Regions from separate parts of the Oikeobacillus pervagus genome, predicted to be linked through region 2. Evidence: predicted binding sites of a transcription regulator. Region 2 holds the regulator's gene; each other region holds the start of a gene.
What was found. Region 2 encodes LexA, which represses DNA repair genes until DNA is damaged. Its sites were predicted from a motif close to CGAACATATGTTCG; they were not measured.
Positions count from the first base shown of each region.

Region 1: J2S13_RS05795 (YhjD family protein) is a predicted target of LexA. The motif match lies at 1,909-1,922, and genes of this name have one in related genera.
Region 3: uvrB (excinuclease ABC subunit UvrB) is a predicted target of LexA. The motif match lies at 1,458-1,471, and genes of this name have one in related genera.
Region 4: J2S13_RS00835 (Y-family DNA polymerase) is a predicted target of LexA. The motif match lies at 1,668-1,681, and genes of this name have one in related genera.

Region 1 covers NZ_JAUSUC010000010.1:74,418-77,619, forward strand. The annotation lists gene J2S13_RS05780 (M48 family metallopeptidase) at 1-44, shown strand, start outside; gene J2S13_RS05785 (IDEAL domain-containing protein) at 229-462, opposite strand; gene J2S13_RS05790 (competence protein ComK) at 648-1,208, shown strand; gene J2S13_RS05795 (YhjD family protein) at 1,331-1,726, opposite strand; gene J2S13_RS05800 (TVP38/TMEM64 family protein) at 2,158-2,772, shown strand; gene addB (helicase-exonuclease AddAB subunit AddB) at 2,897-3,202, shown strand, end outside.
Region 2 covers NZ_JAUSUC010000009.1:39,478-42,679, reverse strand. The annotation lists gene spoIIP (stage II sporulation protein P) at 1-865, shown strand, start outside; gene lexA (transcriptional repressor LexA) at 901-1,521, opposite strand; gene yneA (cell division suppressor protein YneA) at 1,679-1,999, shown strand; gene J2S13_RS05210 (YneB family resolvase-like protein) at 2,006-2,665, shown strand; gene J2S13_RS05205 (DUF896 domain-containing protein) at 2,736-2,969, shown strand; gene tkt (transketolase) at 3,176-3,202, shown strand, end outside.
Region 3 covers NZ_JAUSUC010000031.1:5,870-9,071, forward strand. The annotation lists gene J2S13_RS11620 (sulfurtransferase TusA family protein) at 1-16, shown strand, start outside; gene J2S13_RS11625 (sulfite exporter TauE/SafE family protein) at 168-953, shown strand; gene uvrB (excinuclease ABC subunit UvrB) at 1,621-3,202, shown strand, end outside.
Region 4 covers NZ_JAUSUC010000001.1:151,907-155,108, forward strand. The annotation lists gene J2S13_RS00830 (YolD-like family protein) at 1-301, opposite strand, end outside; gene J2S13_RS00835 (Y-family DNA polymerase) at 351-1,613, opposite strand; gene J2S13_RS00840 (YqzH family protein) at 1,788-1,973, shown strand; gene J2S13_RS00845 (SDR family NAD(P)-dependent oxidoreductase) at 2,004-2,804, opposite strand; gene J2S13_RS00850 (MBL fold metallo-hydrolase) at 2,801-3,202, opposite strand, start outside.

The DNA of each region.
Region 1 (3,202 bases), on a different contig from region 2:
TAAAAAAAGTCGATCCAAGTAAAAAGGAACAACCGTCTTCTTAAAGGTCGGCTGTCCCTTTTTATGATTTTTTTAATAAGGGATTTTCACTTGGAAAGATGTGACTCAAAAAGGTTCCCGTATCCACCAGATACGGGATGAAATGATTTTGGGGGTAATAAATTTAGTAAGGTTTTTAATTTAGAGGAAACTTTTTTAATCATTTGAATATAGATAAGATAGTGCTTCTTACATTCCAAAACGTTCCTGGAGTTGGATCAATTTAGTGGTTAGTTCTTGAAAGGAGTCGCGATCACCCTCATCTAGGGCTTGATCAATTGCCATCATTAATTGTCTTTTCTCTTGGTTTAACAAAATTTCATTCAAAAGCATATCAATATAAACATCAGTGATTGTTAAATCTTGTTTACGGGGAATCGTTCTAGACTTCATCATCTCAGCATAAGACTTTTTCTTTTCCATTTACGATCACCTCGAATGCCTTTTTTATATTATATGGGACTTTTCCGGAAAATTCAACTGAAAATTTATAATTTTTAGAAAAGTAACAAATAGTACATAAAATTGCCCAAATTTCCAATATATTTACAGACAAATAGATAAAAAGATGCTATGATAGTGTCGAAATACCTGGAAAGGAGAACACAATGGAGGAAAAAAGACGCATTGTTGAAGAATATGAAATCAATCCATATACAATGATCATCATGCCCTTTCAATATGGTTCAAGGGTTTATTCGAAAATTTATGAGCTCCATGATGAGTACATCTCTCCGTTTAAACCATTGGAATTAGTGAAGAAAAGCTGTGAATACTTTGGCTCCTCATACCAAGGCAGGAGAGATGGAACGAAAAGATTAATAGGAGTAACGCATAAAGCGCCCATCATCATTGATCCACACACCTCCATTTATCTATTTCCCACTTTATCACCAACAAAGATTGACTGTATGTGGATTTCACATGAACATATCGTGGCACATACTTGCATCAATTCCTATGATACAGAAGTGTTATTCCATAATAATCAAACAGTTACGATTCCTATTTCTTCAAGTTCATTTGAAAGTCAATTAGGCAGAACAGCAAGACTTCGCGTAAAGTTTGAACAACAAATTAAAAATATGGAAAAGCCATTTCGTGAAAGAATCCTCATCAAAAATGCAAAGAAAGCATCTGAATCGAGTCAGCCATATGCCATTGATTAACAGGGGGTTCATTGTTGTTTAGGAAGCCTTTAGAACTGTGGATCACCTTTACATTTGTTCTGAAAAAAGCGTGAATCTTTTCACGCTTTTTATTGTGATGAAACAGGATTGAACCTTGCCCATCATTTTTTTTGCCTAGTTTTCTCCCCATTTGTTGGGAGTTGAAAACGTTCATATAAATAAAATCTTAATAGTTCTTCTACTTTATTGCGAAGCCTTGGATTGAAATAATTATGTTGTTCTACATATCCTTTATAATGAAATAAATACATGGTAAAGGAATCATCCGAATCCAACTTCTCGACTTTCATGCGGCGTTTCCTCATTAGGGTTTTGACATGAGCTAGGTCATGCTGAACGGCTTTCATCGTTTCAGAAAGCCAAGTTAAATAAGGTTTTGGTAATTTAAATGGACTATTTTTGATTAGTGTGTAGTCACGATTTAAGATGATTAGTAGCATCGGCAAATAAATCGCTTTTTCCAGAAGATCTCGATCATTCGTTGGGATTCTAGTCATGAATACTGTTCCTTTCATAAGGAATTTATCCCGCCTTAACGGACAGTAAAACCTCCACCTCAAAATGATTTAGAAACAAAGAAGATAGGTGGGGGCTCACTGCTCCTAAAGGTCCGATAAGTTCAACTAACATTCAGTGGGGGATGAAGAAAACCCCTACTAAATGAAGTTTTACTTTGCACAGAACATATGTTCACATTTTAATCATATTCCTATCTATATGCAAGTGTTTCCATTTTTTTCGTCTAGTAACAGATGGCAAGGATCTTAAAGGTGAAATCTTCGTCTTTTCGAATCATTCTTATCATAAAGGTGAAAAGGAAATGAACATTATATGATAAACTTTTATGTAAAAGATTAGAAATGATTATGTTAAAATAAAGAGCAGATAATAGTATGGAATAGCTAATAATGAGAGGAAACAAACATTTATGGATTTTAATACGCTGAAAGAGTGGTTCACTCTCGAAAATATAATGGTTTTAATTCAACAGTATAGGGCATTTGGGCCGCTGCCAGGAATATTATTGCCGATGCTTGAAGCGTTCTTGCCGTTTTTACCATTATTTTTATTTGTCATGGCGAATGCGAATGCGTTTGGTCTTGGGTTTGGTTTTTTATTTTCTTGGATTGGAGCGGTAAGTGGAGCTTTGATCGTCTTTTTAATTGTTCGTCGATATGGAAAAGGAAGGGCCCTACGTTTTTTACATAATCATCCACAAGTAAAGAAATTGATGAATTGGGTGGATCGTCATGGTTTTGGTCCCCTCTTTATTCTTTTATGTTTTCCATTTACTCCCTCGGCTGTGGTAAACATTGTGGCTGGTCTATCCAATATTAAAATGGTCCAATATATGTTGGCTGTTATCACGGGGAAAATGGTAATGATTTTTACGTTGAGCTTTGTCGGATATGACATTGAATCACTGTTTAAAAAACCATTACACACCATTATTGTCCTTGTTGTCATTTTTGTTTTTTGGGTTGTTGGGAAGAGAGTGGAAGTAAGAATTTTTGAAAAAAGCAAGAAGCGTCAAGGAGCATAGAGAGAACCCAGCGATTTTGGGTTCTTTCTCTATTTCCAGTTTGTTAGGATTAGGATCTATTTTCAATCTTTATTATAATGAACTTAGACGAAAGTTCATGCGTGAAAATATTGGAGGTGATTTTGTGACTGTACGTTTTATTTTAGGGCGTTCTGGTAAAGGTAAAACGCAAAAAATGATGGATGAAATCAAACAAAAATTAATTGAGCAGCCGAATGGAAAGCCAATCATTTATCTGGTTCCTGATCAAATGACCTTTCAATCTGAATATGATCTAGTTAATACCCCAAATCTAGGAGGAATGATTCGTGCACAAGTATATAGTTTAACCCGTTTAGCATGGAAAGTTCTTCAAGAAACAGGTGGAATGAGTCGATATCATATTTCAACTGTTGGACTGAATATGTTAATTCAAAAAATTATTGAAGAT
Region 2 (3,202 bases):
GTTTATTACGAGTATTAATTTGAAGGATCAAAGGTCATTGTTGATTAGTGAAATTAGTGGGTTAGAAAATTATAATTCAACGATATTCGTCGCCGGAAGAGGGACTGATTTTACTAATTTGCCGATTGAAACCCCGCCACACCATGAAATGAGGAATACACAATCAGATCACGATGGTAATCATGAACAGAAAGAAAATATTCAAAATATAGAGGGAGAAGGAAAGATTTACATTTATCATTCTCATAATCGGGAATCGTTTCTCCCTGTTTTAGATGGTGTAAAAAATCCTAATCTTGCTCATGACCCCGACAAAAATGTGACATTACTAGGAAAAAGATTGTCAGATAATTTAAGAGAAAAAGGGATACAGACGATTGTGGATACGACAGATATTTATGGGGTCTTAATGAAAAGAGGGCTGAAATATCCATCATCATACAATGTATCGAGGGAGTTCGTTCAAGCATTTTTAAAGGAAAATGATCGTATTCAAATGATGTTTGATATTCATCGTGATGCAAGGCCAAAAAAGGTAACCACGACTACGATCAATCAGCTTTCATACGCCCGGCTGTTCTTTGTTGTAGGTGTGTCCCATCCGAATTATGAAGAAAATCTCAAGTTTGCTAAGACTTTGAATCATGAACTTGAGAAGAAGTATCCTGGAATATCCCGTGGTGTATTTGGTAAGAGCAGTAAAGAAGGGAATGGAGTGTACAATCAAGATCTATTAGCTCATTCCGTCATCATCGAGGTTGGCGGTTATGAAAATAATATGGAAGAGTTGAATCGAACCATTGATGCTTTAAGTGGAGTCATTTCCGATTATTATTGGCAAGAAGCGAAGGAAGTGCAAAAGTAAAGAATCTCCCCCTCAAGAAAGCTGAGGGGTAAATATTATTGGATATGTCGAAATACACCGATCACTTTTCCTAAAATGATGACATTTTGTAAAATAATTGGCTCCATTGTAAAGTTCTCTGGTTGAAGTCGAATAAAATCTTTTTCCTTGAAAAAACGTTTGACTGTTGCTTCATTCTCTTCTGTCATGGCAACAACGATATCACCGTTTGAGGCTGTGTGTTGCTGTCTAACAATCACATAGTCACCATTTAGAATTCCGGCTTCTATCATACTATCACCCATAATTTCAAGCATAAATACTTGACTATCAGCTGATGCGAATTGTTCAGGTAGAGGAAAATATTCTTCTACGTTTTCAATGGCAGTGATCGGAAGTCCAGCTGTTACTTTTCCTACAAGAGGTACATTCATAATGTTTTGCCGTGGAATGGTATCTTCTTCATAATTTAAAACTTCAATTGCTCTAGGTTTAGTGGGGTCACGACGGATAAGTCCCTTTTTTTCCAAACGTGCTAAATGTCCATGAACAGTTGAACTGGAGGCTAATCCAACCGCTTCGCCAATTTCCCGAACAGACGGGGGATATCCCTTTGTTCTTACTTCGTCTTTAATAAAATCAAGAATATCTTGTTGCCTTTTAGATAATTTTGTCATATTCAGCACCTCTAATATTTGTCTGTTATGTAAATTATAGCACGAGTTCATATCGGATACAAACATAAGTTCGAATTTTTATCTTGACACAAACAAACGTTCTTATTATGATGTTTGTAGAAATAAGTCGAACAAATATTCGTACGGAGGGATATTTATGATAAAATCTATTTGTAAGAAACATATTTTTTCACTTCTATTTGTTGGTGTCATGTTTTTGGCTGGGGGGTTCGTTATATTGCAATTAGATTCAGAAGTAGAGTATCAAACCATCCTAGTGAAAAACGGAGATTCACTCTGGAGTCTTGCTGATGATTATCATCATTTGCATTTAATGAAGACGGAGGAATTTGTCGAATGGGTAGAAGCAAAGAACCATTTATACTCAGAAACGATTAAACCAGGGGATACGTTGATCGTCCCTATTAAAGTGACGAAAGAAAATATGCAGGATCATATTGCATTGAAAGAGGAGTAAAAAGAAATGAAGGCGATTATTTACTGTCGTGTTAGTACGACAAAACAATCTCAAGAGACTTCTTTAGAACGCCAAGAAGAAGAATTGCAACAATTAGCGAAGAGCAAGAATTATCAGATTGAAGAAGTCATAAAAGACCAAGCTAGTGGATATGACCTGGATCGACCTGGGGTTTTACATATGCTGGATCTTTTGAAAAATGATGAGATTCAAGCGGTTTTTATTCAAGATGAAACAAGAATTGGGAGAGGAAATGCTAAAATCGCCCTTTTACATTGTATTATGAAGGAAGGGGTTACTGTTTATAGTATCGATCATAATGGGGAGATCCAGCTTTCAGAATCGGATTCAATGGTCTTAAAAATCGTAAGTATAGTAGAAGAATATCAAAGGAAAATTCATAACCTGAAAATAAAACGGGGAATGAAACGAGCAGTAAAAAAAGGCTTTCGTCCTGAGAAAAACTTAAAACATGCCGGACATAACTCAGGGAGAGAACGAAAAGAAGTACCTGTCGAAGAAATCATTCGGTTAAGGGACAATCATTTAACCTTTGCAGAAATTGCGGCCACATTAAGAGGTTTTGGGTATAATGTCTCAAAGGCAACTGTTCATCGCAGATATCAAGAGTATATAGATGCCAATGAAAAGACATTGAATTCATGAATCTTGTCATTTTATTGCTTTTCTAGTATGATGACCAATATTATAAATAGAATAGAAAAGGAGAACAAGCATGCTTTCACCTAATAAAATTGCAAGAATTAATGAATTAGCCAAAAAAGCAAAAGCTTCTGGCTTAACAGAAGCAGAAGCGAAAGAACAGTCCAAACTTCGAAAAGAATACTTAGAAGCATTTAGGAAATCTGCACGCAAAACAATAGAAAATGTTCGTGTTATGGATCCAAATGGAAATGACGTCACTCCTGAAAAACTTAAACAGATTCAAAACAATAAAAAGCTCCATTAATAGATGATTCAATCCATATCTTGTCTGTTTCACTTTTTGAAACGATACGATTTTTTAATGACTCTGAATAATAGCAAAAATGAAGGAAGCCATATAAATTATAGAAACCAAACAGTAAGTTCTTATATTGTTCATTATATATTGTATAAATACGAAAAGAACTATAATATTAAGAATGTAAATAGTGAAAGGAAAGGATGGTCAACATGTTTGATAATACCGACCAATTGGCA
Region 3 (3,202 bases), on a different contig from region 2:
GATTGAAAAAGCATAGTGGATATCCCTTAAGTGTATAGTTACTGAGCTCACCACGGAATATAGGATCATTTCCCTTAGGAATCACTTCCTTTATTCCGTGGTGTTGTCATAGTAGCATTCTTCATTAGGGATATCCATTCTACTTTCTAAGGGAATGAGGTGAAAGAATGGAGTTTTCATTCGGATTTATCTTATTAATCTTTGCCATTGGGTTTATCGGTTCTTATATTTCCGGAATGGTTGGAATTGGCGGATCGATTATTAAATACCCTATGCTACTATATATTCCTTCCATGCTTGGATTTGTGGCTTTCTCTGCACATGAGGTTTCAGGAATCAGTGCAGTACAAGTCTTTTTCGCTACGATTGGTGGTGTTTGGGCCTATCGGAAAAGTGGCTACTTAAATAAAACACTCATCATCTATATGGGGGTGGCGATTTTACTCGGTAGTTTCATTGGGGGATTTGGCTCGAAAATCATGTCCGAAGGTGGAATTAATATCATTTATGGGGTTTTAGCTGCGATTGCGGCTATTATGATGTTTATTCCTAAAAAAGGGCTGGATGACATCCCAATTGAAGAGGTTCAATTTAATAAATGGCTTGCCGCTTTATCAGCCTTTGTTGTCGGGATTGGGGCTGGAATTGTAGGAGCTGCAGGGGCCTTTTTGTTAGTACCGATTATGCTCGTTGTATTGGAAATCCCGACAAGAATGACAATCGCAAGCTCTCTTGCGATTACGTTGATTTCTTCCATCGGTTCTACGATTGGGAAAGTGATGACAGGACAGGTATTATTAGTCCCTGCGATTATTATGGTCATTGCAAGCTTAATTGCCTCCCCGTTAGGAGCGAAGGCTGGGCAAAAAATCAATACAAAATTTCTACAGTTGTTCCTGGCGATCCTTATTTTAGCAACAGCCGTAAAAATTTGGTTTGATTTATTATTTTAATCGTTGATTGTATATTAAAAAGGGATAAAAACAGGTGATAAAATGAAAGAAAAGAAGAAGTGCTCTCATCATCTTTGAGGAATTCCTCCTAACCACCCGGTACAAGAGGAAAAGGGGGAAGAGAAGGATGAAGAAGAATATCTACAAACACCACCCCCAATATGACCGGGTAAGTTAGTAGCGCTCCTGGTAGGAGTGATCATGTTATTACAACAATGGTTTCGTTAACGAAAAAGTCAATTCGTCCATTTACAAGGCGAATTGGCTTTTTATCGTTTCGGAAAACGCTGAAATTTAAACTGTGGATCCTACTTAGAAAATGTTGTTTTTGCTCAAGCTTCACTGCCTATCCACTAGCGTATTTCTACATTTCCCCTAATTTGAGTGAACACCAGCTTGTGAACGACCTCGCCCTTCTTTCCGTTATTTCAGTCAAAAATGACGAATACCTTACACCGATATTTATGGCGCTTGCGTATTTGGTCACATCCAGATTATTTTTTTCGAATGTTTGTTCGCTTAATAATGGTTTGAAAGCTATTGTTTGTGGTAAAATGAGGATATAATAAAGAGAAATTGACTTTGAATGAGTTTGTGCAAACGATCATTTCTAAAAATGCACAGTAGAGATATATACGGGAAAATCATTCATCTATAGGAGGTTCGGATGATGAATCAATTTGAGCTTGTTTCAAAATATAGTCCACAAGGGGATCAGCCTTCTGCTATTCAAAAGATTGTTCAAGGGATTGAAGAAGGAAAGAGAATCCAGACACTCTTAGGGGCTACAGGTACAGGGAAAACTTTTACGATATCGAATGTGATTAAAGAGGTGAATAAACCCACATTGATCATCGCCCATAATAAAACATTAGCTGGCCAATTATACAGTGAATTCAAAGAGTTTTTCCCTAACAATGCAGTGGAATATTTCGTAAGCTACTATGATTATTATCAACCGGAAGCTTATGTCCCGCAAACAGATACATATATTGAGAAAGATGCCAGTATTAATGATGAAATTGATAAGCTTCGACACTCCGCTACCTCTTCCCTTTTTGAACGGAATGATGTCATTATTATTGCTAGTGTTTCTTGCATATATGGTTTGGGGTCTCCAGAAGAATATCGGGAACTCGTCGTATCATTAAGAGTTGGAATGGAACTGGAGCGAAATGATTTGCTTCGTAAATTAGTGGATGTTCAATATGAGAGAAATGATATTGATTTTCGACGTGGAACCTTTCGAGTACGGGGAGATGTTGTTGAAATTTTTCCAGCTTCTCGAGATGAGCATTGTATTCGAATTGAATTTTTCGGTGATGAGATTGACAGAATTCGTGAGGTAGATGCTTTAACAGGTGAAATTATCGGAGAACGTGAGCATGTAGCCATTTTCCCAGCCTCCCACTTCGTTACGAGAGAAGAGAAGATGAAAAAGGCGATTAAAAATATCGAAAAGGAATTAGCGGAGCAGTTAAAAGTATTAAGAGAAGAAAATAAACTTCTTGAAGCACAAAGACTTGAACAAAGGACGAATTATGATTTAGAGATGATGAGGGAGATGGGATTTTGTTCGGGAATTGAAAACTACTCCCGTCATTTAACCTTACGTCCGCCAGGCTCTACACCGTATACATTATTAGACTATTTTCCAGATGATTTTTTAATGGTTGTGGATGAATCACATGTAACGATCCCGCAAGTACGTGGAATGTATAATGGGGACCAAGCACGAAAAAAAGTACTAGTCGATCATGGTTTTCGGCTTCCTTCCGCAATGGATAATCGGCCATTAAAGTTTGAAGAATTTGAGAAACATATTCATCAAATAGTTTGCGTATCCGCGACACCTGGTCCTTATGAACTTGAGCATTCTCCTGAAATGGTGGAGCAAATTATTCGACCTACGGGCTTATTAGATCCGCAAATTGACGTCCGACCAATTGAAGGTCAAATTGATGATCTACTTGGAGAAATTCAGGAGCGAATCGAGAAAAACGAGCGGGTTCTCATCACGACTTTAACGAAGAAAATGTCAGAGGATCTAACGGATTATTTAAAAGAAATCGGCATCAAGGTTCAATATTTACATTCTGAAGTCAAAACGCTTGAACGGATTGAGATTATTCGTGATCTTAGATTGGGGAAATATGACGTTTTAGTAGGAATTAACTTATTAAGAGAAGGTTTAGATATTCCTGAAGTCTCATTAGTGGCGATTTTAGATGCGGATAAGGAAGGTTTCT
Region 4 (3,202 bases), on a different contig from region 2:
CCAATTTCAAAGAATGTTTTTGACCAAAAGAATCGATAATTCGCAATTCGTTTTTTAAAAGATTAACATCATGAATATGGCCGATTAGTTTTTTACTTTCACCCTTTTGATAATAGGTAAATTGTAGAGTGGTGTTTTCCTCCATCGCTTCACAAACTACTATATTAAATTCCTCATATTTTTGCTCATCTAGAACCGGTTTTTTAATTTTATTTAAACTCTCATTATATTCTCTTAGTAATTTTACATGTTCTGGTAACATCATCGAAACCCATTTTATATTCCCGCGGTCACGAATCACATTAAACACCTACTTTATATACATTTGATAAAAAGGATATTTTTAAAAATTATCCTTTATGGCCTCCAATTAAATGGGAGCGTTGAAGTGCTGTACCCGCATCTGTATAAGAAATCGCCCGTAATAAAGCATTATACCCATATTTTTGACGAATATGGTCGACAACATAGCCGATTTTTCGCTTTTTCCAACCATTTGGTTCGAATAAGCTTAACTGGACATTCTGGTCATCCACTACGTTCGATAAGGTAATGGAAAGTTGGCGAACCGTTTTTCCAATATAATTTTCGTGAAATAGCTGCAAGCAAATACGATAAATATCCATCGTCACATTTGTCGGTTCCACCACTGTTTTAGACCGATTAAATCCTCCCCCAGAATCTTCATGACTATAACCGACCCCTAAACTAATGGTCCTCCCCGCTTTTTTCTGGGTGCGTGCTCTTCTTGCCACCTCTTCACACATTTCTAATAAAACATGCTTAATTTCCTCTTCTTCTTTATAATCGCGAAGTAGGATCTGGCTTTTGCCAAAACTGATTTGCCCTTTTAAAATCGGTGCCCCAAGTGTAGATAAATCTACTCCCCAAGCATGATAATATAATTGGTTTCCCATAACCCCAAATTTCGTCTCTAATTTTTCCAAATCGAAACGCGCCAGCTGGCCGACTGAAAAAATCCCCATTCGATTCAACTTTTTTTCTAGTCGACTTCCTATTCCCCACATTTTTTTCAAAGGGGAAATGGGCCATAATTTCGTCGGAATATCTTGGTAGGTCCATTCTGAAATTCCTTTTTTCTTCGCCTCTAAATCCAGGCAAAGTTTCGCCATTAACATATTAGGACCAATCCCAATTGCACAAGGTAATTGAAACTCCCTTTCCATGTCGTCCTTTATTTTTTCAGCAATCTCTCTTACATCTCCCCATAAAAGAAACGCCCCATCCACTTTTATAAAACTTTCATCCACACTGTATACATGAATCGCCTCCATCGGCACATAGCGGTTAAAGAGTTTTGTTATTTCAGTTGATACTCGTAAATACGTAGACATGTTTGGCTCCGCAATTTGAATTCGTGGATCTTTCGGAATTTCAAACAAGCGTGATCCCGTTTTAATTCCAAATTCTTTTTTCATTTTTGGAGAAGCAGCTAATACCACACTTCCTGGTCTTTCTTTCTCTCCTACAACCGCTAAATAACAGGTAAGCGGGTCTAATCCGAGCATAACTGCGGAACAACTTGCATAAAAACTTTTTATATCCACACATAAAATCTTATCATTCGGAAGCTGACTGTAATCAGCAGCCATTGCTTTCACTCCTCAATTAAGAACATTTGTTCCTATTATATTCACTATTGTAGGCGAATATTCGTTCGATTTCAACTTGTTTTAAATGGTTGGGAATTCATTATCTTCCATTTCAAAGTAAAAGGCTATGAATATAACGATAAATCATTATAATAGTCTTGAGGTGAAAATGTGATGGAAAGGAAACTCATACAAAAAATGATCCAACAAAGTTTACTCCAATATCATCGGGTGGATTTAATAGAGGAAAAGGAAGATTATACAAGTTTATATAACGAAATTATGAAACGATATATGAATCATGAAGGGGAGATTTTTGAAATTATAGAAGATGTCGTGTATGAATATATTACGACATAAAAAAAGCGCAGATCTCCCGCGCTCTTTCTGTTATTTTTTAAAAAATGCCTTTTTGCCAACTCGTTCGACCATCCGTGGAAATAAAGCATATAACACACTACCGACATTCATCCACTTAGGCAAATTAATTTCCCTTTTATTCGTAAACATCGCTTTCGTAATGGTGGACGCTACTTTTTCAGGATCTAACATCAATTTCTGTATGGATTTTACATAAGAACCAGATTGGTCCGCAATCTCAAAAAAGTTTGTCGCAATGGGACCTGGATTGACAGCCGTTACGTAAATTCCATCACGCGAAAGCTCCATTCGAACACTATTTGTAAAACCTAATACTGCGTGTTTAGTAGCAGCATATACACTCGATTTCGGAGTAGCAAGTTTTCCTGCCTGGGAAGCAATATTGATAATATGGCCGCTTCCTCTCTCTTTCATATGAGGGATAACAAATTGAGTACAGGAAATAAGCCCTAATACATTCACTTGAAACATCCCTTCAATATCTTTCCAACTTGCTTGATGTGCTTCATCAAACACGCCGAATCCAGCGTTATTAACTAATACGTCAACCGATCCCAACTTGGAAAATATAGCGGTGAAAGCCTTCTCTACTTCCGCTCGTTTTGAAATATCAACAGAAAACACAAGTACGCGAACGGAGAACTGTTGTTCAATTCGGTGTTGAATAGCCAATAAATTTGGTTCTCTGCGAGCAAGTAGAGCAATATTGGCTCCATTTTGTGCAGCTTTTAAAGCCATTTGCTCACCAATTCCACCAGAAGCACCTGTAATGACAATATTTTTCCCTTTTAAACGCTTATTCACTTTCATGACCTCTTAGCAGAAAAATATAATATATCATTATCATTTTGATGAACTGTGATTTCACCGAGTTCAAGAAGGTAATCGAGCTGGCCGACTGACTCTGAAATCGTTAAATCAGGTTGTTTTTTATAAATAGCCGGAAATAGTTGTTTACACACCTCAAAAGCCGTTCGTGGTTCATCTTTTAACATCTCTTTCACACTCATAGCTCGTTCATGCTGGCGCCCAAGTCGACGATCAATCAAGTCGTGCATTTTGCTCACTTCTGTCCCATGCCCTGTAAATGCCTTTTCAACTGGAAATTGAAGAACTTTCTTTAAAGAATCATTGTATTGAACTTGTGGTTTAGGCCGTTCCATGTCTGGCTTTCGTGGGGGTTCGAGAAGAGGATTCGATGAAACTGT